2 regions of the Cupriavidus sp. FW216-B1 genome follow, and region 1 is predicted to be linked to the other one. Evidence: predicted binding sites of a transcription regulator. Region 1 holds the regulator's gene; the other holds the start of a gene.
The links. Region 1 encodes sigma-54, which starts transcription at its own class of promoters, with help from an activator protein. Its sites were predicted from a motif close to TGGCANGNAANCTGCTTT; they were not measured.
Positions count from the first base shown of each region.

Region 1 (5,759 bases):
CATGAAGTCGCGCAGCGTGTCGATGCCGCGCAGGCGCAGGATGGTGTTGCGCACGGCGGCCTCGACCAGCACGGCGAGGTTGCGGCCGGCCGCCACCTGGATCTTGACCATGTGGATCGGCAGGCCGAGCACGTCGAGGTATTGCGAATCGAGCGGCAGGCGCTCGAACTCGCCGTCGTTGCGGCGCACGAGCTGCACCACCAGCTTCATCTTCATCTTCCGGCGCACCGCGGTCTCGCCGAAGATGGTCTTGATGTCGAGCAGGCCCAGTCCGCGCACCTCGAGCAGGTTCTGCAGCAGCGGCGGGCAGCGGCCTTCGATGAAGTCCGGCCCCAGGCGCACGAAGTCCACCGCGTCGTCGGCCACCAGCCCGTGTCCGCGCGAGATCAGTTCCAGGCCGAGCTCGCTCTTGCCCAGGCCCGACTCGCCCATGATCAGCACGCCCATGCCGAGGATGTCGAGGAACACGCCGTGCATGGTCACGCGCGGCGCGGAGATCCGCGAGAGATAGAGCCGCAGGTGGTCGATCACCGCGGCCGAGGACACCGGCGTGGTGAACAGCGGCGTGGACGAGCGCGTGCAGCGCAGTTCCAGGTCGGGCGGCGGCTCCATGCCGTCGGCGATCACCAGGAACGGCGGCTCGAGCAGGATCAGCTCGCCCATCTGGCGCTTGCGCATCTCGTCGTCGAGGCGCTGGTAGTAGGTGATCTCCGGCTTGCCGAGCACCTGGATCCGGTTCGGGTGGATCAGGTTCAGGTGGCCGACGAGGTCGGCGGCGGAGGTGGCTTCGCGCGCGAACTCGACGTCGAAGGCGCGGTCCGCGCCTTCCAGCCCAGCAACCCAGGAGAGTTTGATGTCGGCTGCGTTGTCGTCGAAGATCGACTGCGAGGTGACGCCAGTGAGTTCCATGCGGCTACTTTCGGGGGACGGGCTTTCAGGCCGGGCGGGCCGTCGCCCGGCGTGCCGGGTGGCGGCTGCCCAGGCGGGTCAGGGATGCCATTGCGTCAGCAACTGGTGCACGGCATCGGAAGTGGGCAGGGTGGCGAGTCCTTCGCGCATTTCGCGGTCGGACAGCAGCTGGGCGATCTCGGAGAGGATTTCCAGGTGTTGCTGGGTGGCCTGCTCGGGCACCAGCAGGAAGATCAGCAGCGATACCGGCTTGCCGTCCGGCGACTCGAACGGGATCGGCTCGGCCAGGCGCATGAAGCCGGCCAGCGGCTGCTTCAGGCCCTTGATGCGGCCGTGCGGAATGGCCACGCCGGCGCCGAGGCCGGTCGAGCCCAGCGATTCGCGGGCAAACAGGTTGTCGGTCACGGTGGCGCGCGCTACGCCGTGGTTGTTCTCGAAGAGGAGCCCGGCCTGTTCGAACACCCGCTTCTTGCTGGTGACGCTGACGTCGAGGTTGATGTTGCCGGGTGGCAGCAATTTAGCCAAACGATTCATGTGGAATGCGCAGGTTTTTCTAGTAAGCAGGCCCGGGGCCGGCAGGGGGGCGCGCCAGGCAAAAAGGGGATGAAAAGGCCGGTGCCGGCTCATACCCGCATTGCACCGGTTGTCCCATGCCGGTGTCGGGCGTCTGGCCATTATAGAGCAGGCCCGCCCCCGCCTTGTGCATCGCAATAGCCCGTGCGCGGAAGCGGTGCCGCGCGCATGCCCGGAATCGCTGAACCACCGTTCATGTATTGCGCAGCATACACCGGCGGCGGGGCGTTGCGGAATCCCCTTGTGGCATTGCGCAACGGCCGCCGGCGCGAGGGTGGACACGAAAGCGGACGGCGCAAAAAAGCCGCGCAACGGGCGCGGCTTGTTCTGGTTCAAGGGACTGACACCGGCGGCCCCCTTGGCGGGCCGCCAGGCACGGTCATTGCTGCATCTGCGATGCGGCCATCTGGTACTTGACCGCGTCGCGGTCGTGGCTCTGCACGCGATCCTTGTGGCGAATCACCTGCCGGTCGAGCTTGTCGACCAGTGCGTCGATGGCGGCATACAGGTCTTCGTGATGCGCCTCGACAAAGATGTCCTTGCCCTTGAGATGTAGATTGATTTCCGCATACTGCCGCCGGTCCTTTTCTTTTGTATTGTCGACAGAGAGCAGCACGCTTACGCCAATGACTTGATCGAAATGCCTGACGATACGCTCCAGTTTCGTTTCCACGTACTCACGCAGCGGGGGCGTGATGTCCAAGTGGTGTCCACTGATCTTGAAGTTCATAGCGTTTCTCCTTCTGAAAGAGCCACACCAGGCAGGCGGTGCGGCTCGGCTACAAAGTCTTGCGGAGATTGACGGCAGGGATTTTCAGCGCTTCACGGTATTTGGCCACGGTTCGCCGGGCCACCACGAAGCCTTGCTCGCCGAGCAGTTCGGCGATCCTGCTGTCCGACAGGGGGTTCCTGGGGTCTTCGGCTCCTATGAGTTGCTTGATCAACGCCCTGATTGCCGTTGATGAGGCCGCGCCGCCGGTTTCCGTGGATACGTGACTGCCGAAGAAGTACTTCAGCTCGAAAGTCCCCATCGGCGTTGCCATGTATTTATTGGTTGTCACCCGAGAGATGGTGGACTCGTGTAAACCCAGTGTATCGGCAATCTCCCGCAAAACCAAGGGGCGCATCGCAATTTCCCCGTGGGTGAAGAAGTTCTTTTGACGTTCGACAATCGCTTGTGCGACGCGCAATATGGTGTCGAAGCGCTGCTGGATATTCTTGATGAGCCAGCGCGCTTCCTGCAGCTTCTGCTGCAGCCCGGCCGCGCCGGAGTCGCCTTTTGCGCCGCGCAGGATCTGCGCGTACATGTCGTTGATGCGTAGCCGCGGCATCACATCCGGGTTGAGCTGCGCGATCCAGCCGCCGCTCATTTTCCGCACGAACACGTCGGGCACGACGAAGTCGGCCTCGGGGCGGCTGTAGGCATGGCCGGGGTAGGGCGCGAGCGAGCGGATCAGCTCGTGCGCGGCCTTGAGGTCGGCCTCGTCGACCTGCAGCGCCTTCTTCAGGCGCGTGTAGTCGCGCACCGCGAGCAGCTCGAGATGGCTGGTGACGATGGTCAGGGCCAGCTCGCGCTGCGGATGCTTGAGCCGGCGCAGCTGCAGCGCCAGGCATTCGGCAGCGTTGCGCGCGCCCACGCCGGCGGGGTCGAAGCTCTGCAGCAGCGTGAGGATGGCGTGCACCTCGTCGAGCTCGAATTCGAGCTCCTCGGGCAGCTCCGTGCAGATTTCCTCGAGCGAGGCGCTCAGGTAGCCGTCGTCGTCGAGCGACTCGATCAGGAAGATGGCCAGGCCCTTGTCGCGCATGGAGATCTTCAGCGGGGCGAGCTGCTCCATCAGGTGCTCGCGCAGCGTGGGCTCCGCGTCGCGCAACTGCATCGGGGTCTTTTCGTCCTCGTCGCCCTGCGGGCGGCGGGCGAAGTCGTCCAGGCTCCAGTCGTTGCCGTAGTCCTCGCCGCTGTCGCTGTAGCTGTCCTCGCTGTCGGCGGCGCCGTCGGCGCGGTTCTCGCTGGTGCCCTGGCCGTCGGCGGGGGCCGGCGCGGGCGCGCTCTGCAGGTTGACCGAGCCGTCGGCGGCCACGCGCAGCGGGCTTTCGATCCAGTCGTTCTCGCGTTCGAGCAGCGGATTCTCGGTCAGGGCCTGTTCCACTTCCTGCTGCAGTTCGAGCGTGGACAGTTGCAGCAGGCGGATCGACTGCTGGAGTTGCGGCGTGAGCGCGAGATGTTGCGAGAGGCGGAGCTGTAGCGACGGTTTCATGCGAGCTATTTTATGCCCAACTTCCGTACTGGTGGAACGGAAATTGCTATCGCTGGCGTCGCCGTGATCGTTTGCGGGGCGAAAGGCGGCATGAACGCCGCCTCGCGGGTGTCCCCGCGTGCCCCTCCCGCGGCTACATGCGGAAGTTCTCGCCCAGGTAGACCTTGCGCACCGACTCGTTGGCGATGATGTCTTCCGGCTGCCCGGACGCCAGCACCGTGCCTTCGCTGATGATGTAGGCGTGGTCGCAGATGCCCAGCGTCTCGCGCACGTTGTGGTCGGTGATCAGCACGCCGATGTTGCGCGCCTTGAGGAAGCTGACGATGCGCTGGATCTCGCCCACCGCGATCGGGTCCACGCCGGCGAACGGTTCGTCGAGCAGGATGAAGCGCGGCGCGGAGGCCAGCGCGCGCGCGATTTCCACGCGGCGGCGCTCGCCGCCCGACAGCGACAGCGCCGGGTTGTCGCGCAGGTGGGCGATCTGCAGGTCGTCGAGCAGGGTGTCCAGGCGCCGCTCGATCTCGGCCTTGGCCAGCGGCTTGCCGTCGTGGACCTGCAATTCCAGCACGGCGCGGATGTTCTCCTGCACGTTGAGCTTGCGGAACACCGACGCTTCCTGCGGCAGGTAGGACAGGCCCATGCGGGCGCGCTCGTGGATGGCCAGGCCGCTGATGTGCTTGTCGTCGAGCACGATGTCGCCCTCGTCCAGCGCCACCAGCCCGACGATCATGTAGAACGAGGTGGTCTTGCCCGCGCCGTTGGGGCCGAGCAGGCCCACCACCTCGCCGCTCTTCACGTCGAGCGACACGTCCTTGACCACCGTGCGCGAGCCGTAGCGCTTCTTCAGGTGGCGCACGACGAGCGTGCTGCTTTCGGTCAGGACGTTGGTCGCGGACGACGGTTCGGTCAAGGTAGCGGTCATGAAGGCGTGAATCCGTGGGTCGGCTGCGGCGGGGTCAGGGGGCGGCGGGGGCCGGCGCGGGCTTGAGCGGCAGCGCGCTGGCGGCGGCGCCGCTGGCGGGCTGCTCCTGGCGCGGCGACAGCACCGCGCGCACGCGCCCGGACGGGCTGCCCGCGGTGGCGTTGTCGGTGCCGCCGGTGGCCGTGTAGAACTCGTTGCGGCTGTCGTAGGTGATCACCGCGCCGCGGATCTCGTCGATCAGCTTGGCGCCGGCCAGGCGCGCCATGCGGGCGTGGCCGATCAGCTTGGACAGGTCCTGCTTGCCGTCGGACTCGATGCGGTCGCCCCAGCCGTCGATGTATTCGTCGACGTTGTCGCGCTTCTGGCGGATGTAGGCCTGCTTGCCGCCCTTGGAGGTGGCCACCGCGTACTGGTAGCCCTCGGGGTCGGTGCGCACTTCCGCCGCGTCCGACTTCAGCACCATCGTGCCCTTGGTCAGCACCACGTTGCCGGTCAGTACGTACACCTGCTTGACGTCGTCGTAGCTGGCGTTGTCGGCCTCCAGCACCAGCGGCTTGTCGCGGTCGGCCTTCTCGGCGCGGGCCGGCGCGGCCAGCGCCAGGCCGAGGAGGGCCGCGGCCGTCATCAGGGCAGCCGTGCCGCGGCGGCGACAGGACGATGTCGTCAGGAATGGATTCATATTGGCGTGGTGGCGGTTGGCGCGGACGGCTGTGGCCCGCGGGCGGCTTCGTTTCTCTGGCGGTTTCCGGGTGGGGCCACGTCAGGCCCTGCTCACGGCCTGGCCGCGGGGCTGGCCGGCGGCGGGACCGTGATGATGGTGCCGTGTACGTTACCCAGCAATTGTACTTCGCGGGTGACGTTGTTGAAGACGAGCCCGTTGGCGGTCATCACGGAAGGCCCGCGCGTGAGCTTGACGGCCTTGTCGGTCTTGACGATGTCGTCGTTGACCAGCACCTGGAAATACTCGGAGGCGGCCGTCATGGGCGGGTCCTTGGACGGGTCGGGCCCCTGCGCGCGCACGATCAGGGCGTTGCCGAACAGGTCCACCACCGAGCCCTCGGCGTTCATGGTGCCGCGGTCGGCATGGCCCGTGACCGGCG
Region 1 covers NZ_JBYTEL010000011.1:67,982-73,740, reverse strand. Annotated here, with positions in the region: gene hprK (HPr(Ser) kinase/phosphatase) at 1-909, opposite strand, end outside; gene ptsN (PTS IIA-like nitrogen regulatory protein PtsN) at 988-1,443, opposite strand; gene hpf (ribosome hibernation-promoting factor, HPF/YfiA family) at 1,862-2,212, opposite strand; gene AC3WXD_RS21860 (RNA polymerase factor sigma-54) at 2,262-3,737, opposite strand; gene lptB (LPS export ABC transporter ATP-binding protein) at 3,871-4,659, opposite strand; gene lptA (lipopolysaccharide transport periplasmic protein LptA) at 4,694-5,338, opposite strand; gene lptC (LPS export ABC transporter periplasmic protein LptC) at 5,431-5,759, opposite strand, start outside.

Region 2 (5,759 bases), on a different contig from region 1:
GCCGCAGACGCGGCTGCGCGAGCACCAGCAGCGCATCGACGATTTCACCCGCATCGCCCGCCACGGCCTGCAGACGCTCTACGGCCAGGTGGCCGGCATGGGCTACGTGGTGCTGCTCACCGACGCGCAGGGCGTGACCGTGGACTACCTCGGCGACGCCAATGCCGACGCACGCCTGCGCCGCGCCGGCCTGTACCTGGGCGCGCAGTGGAGCGAGGCCGGCGCCGGCACCTGCGCGGTGGGCACCGCGCTGGCCACCGGGCAGGCGCTGACGGTGCACCAGGCCGACCATTTCGACGCCACCCACATCCCGCTGACCTGCACCGCCGCGCCGCTGTTCGACTCGCACGGCAGCCTCTGCGCCATCCTCGACATCTCCGCGCTGACCTCGCCGCAAGCCAAGGACAGCCAGGGGCTGGCGCTGCAGATGGTGCGCATCTACGCCAGCCACATCGAGAACGCCAGCTTCCTGCGCAGCCACCGCGAGGACTGGATCCTCAAGCTCGACGCGGCGCCGGAATTCGTCGACGTGAACCCGGAATACCTGCTCGCGCTCGACGCCGCCGGCCGCGTGAGCGGCCACAACCGGCGCGCGCAGCAGATGCTGGAGGCCGAGCTTGGCGCGGGCGGCGGCGTATCGACCGTATCGGGCGCGCCGGTGCTGGGCATGGCCTTCGAGGCGCTGTTCGACGCCCGCCTGGACGAGCTCGGCCGCTTCGTCCATTCGCGCCCGAGCGAGCAGCGCGCGCTGGCGCTGTCGCGCAGCGGCAGGCGGCTCTACCTGAGCGTGATGCCGCCGGCGCCGCGCTGGCAGCCGGCCGTGGTGGCGCGCGGCGCGCCGCTGCAGGCGCCGCTGGCCGCCCTGTGCGGCGGCGATGCCGCGCTGCAGCAGCAATTGCAGCGCGCCGCCAGGCTGGTGGATTCGCCGATCAACCTGCTGATCAACGGCGAGACCGGCAGCGGCAAGGAATACCTCGCCAAGGCGCTGCACCAGGCCAGCGCGCGCCGCGGCGGGCCGTTCGTGGCGGTCAACTGCGCGGCGATTCCCGAGACGCTGATCGAGAGCGAACTGTTCGGCCACCTGCCCAACAGCTTCTCCGGCGCAGGCCCGCGCGCCAAGCGCGGCCTGATCCAGGAAGCGGACGGCGGCACGCTGTTCCTCGACGAGATCGGCGACATGCCGCGCGAGCTGCAATCGCGCCTGCTGCGCGTGCTGGCCGAAGGCGAGGTGCTGGCCATCGGCGCCGCGCGGCCGGTGCCGGTCAATGTGCGCGTGATTTCCGCCACGCACCATCCGCTGGATCAACTGGTGAGCAGCGGGCGCTTCCGCGAAGACCTGTACTACCGCCTCAACGGCGCGCGCCTCGCGCTGCCGCCGCTGCGCGAGCGCACCGACCTGGACTGGCTGATCGACAAGATGCTCGGCGCGGGCGGCGCCGCCGTCAGCCTGTCGCCGGCGGCGCGCGCGCGCCTGCATGCGCATGCGTGGCCCGGCAACCTGCGCGAACTGCGCAACGCGCTCGAATACGCGCGCGCGGTCTGCACCGGCGGCCATGTCGAAGTGGAAGACCTGCCCGAAGGCATCGGCGCCGCACCGCGGCAACCGGGCTTGCTGGCGCCCGCGCTGCCGCCGGCCGGCGCGGCGGCGCCAGCGGTCCAGCCGGCGCCGGTCGCCGGCCCCGGCCCGCACTTTGATCCGCACTTCGATCCGCACCAGCTTCCGCCCGAGGGCATGCTGCTGATGCAGTACCTGCGCGCGGCGGGCTGGAACCTCAGCGCGGTGGCGCGCCAGATCGGCGTGAGCCGCATGACGCTGTACCGCCGCATGGCGCGTTATGGCATCGCCTCGCCCAACCAGCGCGACGCGCCGCACTGACCGCGCGACAGGTGTCGCGCGGCTTGACACCTGATGCTGTGACACCTGTCACAGCGCGGCCCCGGCTGTCTCGCCGGTAGCCGTTTTTTCTGCGGGTAATCCCGCGCTTTTTCCGCGCTTTTGCTGCCTTGCCTGCGTGTGCGCCGGGTGGCACGCCCATTGCGATATGCCTGCCACAAGATAAAACGGCAGGAGACCAGGCATGGGTGAGCAGACGCTGGCCGCGCGGCCGCTGGTGGGCATCATCGCCAATCCGATCTCGGCGCGCGACATCCGCCGCGTGATCGCCAACGCCAATACGCTGCAGCTGGCCGACCGCGTCAACATCGTGCTGCGCCTGCTGGCCGCGCTCGCCGCCTGCGGCGTGGGCCGCGTGCTGATGATGCCGGACCGCGAAGGCATGCGCGTGCTGCTGGCGCGCCATCTGACGCGTCGCCAGGGGCCGGACGCCGCGCTGCCCGAAGTGGCCTACCTCGACATGCCCGTCACCGCGCGCGTGGACGATACCTTCCTGGCCGCGCGCATGATGCGCGAGGCGGGCGTCGCCGCCATCATCGTGCTCGGCGGCGACGGCACCCATCGCGCGGTGGTGCGCGAATGCGGCCGCGTGCCGATTGCCGGCATCTCCACCGGCACCAACAACGCCTATCCCGAAATGCGCGAGGCCACCATCACCGGCCTTGCCACCGGCCTGTTCGCCAGCGGGCGCATTCCCGCCGCGCAGGCGCTGGCCGCCAACAAGCGGCTCGACGTCCGCATCGCCGGCGAACACGAAGTGCGCCACGACATCGCCCTGGTGGACGCCGTGATCTCGCACGAGCATTTCATCGGCGCGCGCGCGTTGTGGAAGACCGAGACGCTTGGCGCCGTGTACCTCGCCTTCGCCGATCCGCAGGCCATCGGCCTGTCCGCCATCGGCGGGCTGCTCGAGCCGGTCGGGCGCCACGAGCCCGGCGGCCTCGCCATCGAGCTCGCCGCCGCCGGCGCAGGCCGCTTCGACCTGCGCGCGCCGATCGCGCCGGGGCTGCTCAGCGCCGTGCCCATCGCCGGCTGGGAGCGCCTGGCCGACGGCGTGCCGCACCGCGTGCGCCAGCGCAGCGGCATCGTCGCGCTGGACGGCGAGCGCGAGCTGGTGTTCGGCGCGCGCGACGAAGTTACCGTGACGCTGCGCGAGCGCGCCTTCCTCAGCCTCGACGTGGCCGCCTGCATGCGCTACGCCGCTGCCGCCGGGCTGATGCGCTGCGGGCGCGCGCCGCCGCCCGCTTCCTGCCCGCCAACGCTTGCCGATAGCCTTACCGCTGCCACAAAACCATGAAGGAGACAGACATGACCACCCCAGCCAGCCAGAACACCTTGCCGCTCGGCAAGGAAGACCTGCTCGCCGTGTATCGCCGCATGCGCACCATCCGCGATTTCGAGGAGCGCCTGCACGTGGACTTCGGCCGCGGCGACATTCCCGGCTTCGTCCATCTCTACGCCGGCGAGGAAGCCGCCGGCGTCGGCATCCTGCATCACCTCGGCGACGGCGACCGTATCGCCAGCACGCACCGCGGCCACGGCCACTGCATCGCCAAGGGCGTGGATCCGGCGGCGATGATGAAGGAGATCTACGGCCGCAAGGGCGGCTCGTGCAACGGCAAGGGCGGCTCCATGCATATCGCCGACCTGTCCAAGGGCATGATGGGCGCCAACGGCATTCTCGGCGCGGGCGCGCCGCTGGTCTGCGGCGCCGCGCTGGCCGCCAAGTTCCGCGGCAAGGGCGAGGTCGGCATCACGTTCGCCGGCGACGGCGCCTCCAACCAGGGCACCTTCCTCGAAAGCCTGAATCTGGCCGCCGTGTGGAACCTGCCGGTGATCTTCGTCATCGAGAACAACGGCTACGCCGAGTCCACCGCGCGCGAGTACGGCACCGCCGTGGACAGCTACGTCGACCGCGCCGCCGGCTTCGGCATTCCCGGCGTGACCGTGGACGGCACCGACTTCTTCGCCGTGCACGAGGCCGCCGGCGAAGTCATCAAACGTGCCCGCGAAGGCGGCGGCCCCGCGCTGCTCGAATGCAAGATGGTGCGCTTCTATGGCCATTTCGAGGGCGACGCGCAGACCTACCGCGCCAGCGGCGAGCTCGACGACATCCGCGCCAACAAGGACTGCCTGAAGAAATTCGCCGCCACCGTGACGCAGGCCGGCGTGATCGCCCCCGAAGAACTGAAGGCCATCGACGAGCAGGTCGCCGCGCTGATCGAGGACGCCGTGCAGCAGGCCAAGGCCGCGCCGTTCCCCACCGCCGCCGACCTGCTCACCGACGTCTACGTCAGCTACTGAGCGCATCGCAGACCGGACCGCACGAACAGCACAGACAGGAGACCCAACCATGTCCCGCAAACTCAGCATGAAGCTGGCGATCAACGAAGCGATCGACCAGGAAATGACCCGTGACCCGAGCGTGATCATGCTCGGCGAGGATATCGTCGGCGGCGCCGGCGCGGACGGCGAGAAGGACGCCTGGGGCGGCGTGCTCGGCGTCACCAAGGGCCTCTACGCCAAGCACGGCGACCGCCTGCTCGACACGCCGCTGTCCGAGTCCGCCTACGTCGGCGCGGCCATCGGCGCGGCGGCCTGCGGCATGCGCCCCATCGCCGAGCTGATGTTCATCGACTTCATGGGTGTGTGCTTCGACCAGATCTTCAACCAGGCCGCCAAGTTCCGCTACATGTTCGGCGGCAAGGCCGAGACGCCGGTGGTGATCCGCGCGATGGTCGGCGCGGGCTTTCGCGCGGCGGCCCAGCACAGCCAGATGCTTACGCCGCTGTTCACGCACATCCCGGGGCTCAAGGTGGTGTGCCCGTCCACGCCCTACGACACCAAGGGCCTGCTGATCCAGGCCATCCGCGACAACGACCCCGTCATCTTCTGCGAGCACAAGAACCTGTACGGCTTCGAAGGCGAGGTGCCGGAGAACTCGTACGCGATTCCGTTCGGCGAGGCCAACATCGTGCGCGACGGCAAGGATGTGTCCATCGTCACCTATGGCCTGATGGTGCACCGCGCGCTGGAAGCCGCCGCCACGCTGGCCAAGGAAGGCATCGAGGCCGAGGTGGTGGACCTGCGCAGCCTGTCGCCGCTGGACATCGACACCGTGCTGGAGACCGTGGAAAACACCGGCCGCCTGGTGGTGGTGGACGAAGCCAGCCCGCGCTGCAACATCGCCACCGACATCGCCGCGCAGGTCGCGCAGCGGGCCTTCGGCGCGCTCAAGGCCGGCATCGAGATGGTGTGCCCGCCGCACACGCCGGTGCCGTTCTCGCCCGCGCTGGAAGACCTCTACATCCCCAGCGCGGCGCAGATCGCCGAGGCCGCGCGCAAGACCGTGAAGGGAGGAAAACACTGATGGCCGAGATCACCCCGATCGTCATGCCCAAATGGGGCCTGTCGATGAAAGAAGGCACCATCAACGACTGGCTGGTGGAAGAGGGCGCGCAGATCACCGTGGGCATGCCCATCCTCGACGTGGAGACCGACAAGATCGCCAACGCCGTGGAAGCGCCCGACGCCGGCACGCTGCGCCGCAAGGTCGCCGCCGTGGGCGACGTGCTGCCGGTCAAGGCGCTGCTCGGCGTACTGGCCCCGCCCGGGGTCAGCGACGCCGAGATCGACGCCTACGTGGCCGCCTACGAAACCCCGGCCGCCGACGAAGACGACGCCGAAGCGGGCGCCGCCGCGTACCAGTTCATCGACATCGACGGCATCCGCGTGCGCTACGCCAGGCGCGGCGAAGGCGCCGAGACCGTGCTGTTCCTGCACGGCTTCGGCGGCGACCTCGACAACTGGCTGTTCAACCTCGACGCGCTGGCCGAGACGCACACCGTGGTCGCGCTGGACCTGC
Region 2 covers NZ_JBYTEL010000020.1:49,404-55,162, forward strand. Annotated here, with positions in the region: gene AC3WXD_RS28240 (sigma-54-dependent Fis family transcriptional regulator) at 1-1,876, shown strand, start outside; gene AC3WXD_RS28245 (ATP-NAD kinase family protein) at 2,079-3,191, shown strand; gene AC3WXD_RS28250 (thiamine pyrophosphate-dependent dehydrogenase E1 component subunit alpha) at 3,203-4,198, shown strand; gene AC3WXD_RS28255 (alpha-ketoacid dehydrogenase subunit beta) at 4,248-5,264, shown strand; gene AC3WXD_RS28260 (acetoin dehydrogenase dihydrolipoyllysine-residue acetyltransferase subunit) at 5,264-5,759, shown strand, end outside.
Region 2: a site for sigma-54 is predicted at 2,025-2,042, ahead of AC3WXD_RS28245 (ATP-NAD kinase family protein). Genes of this name have one in related genera too.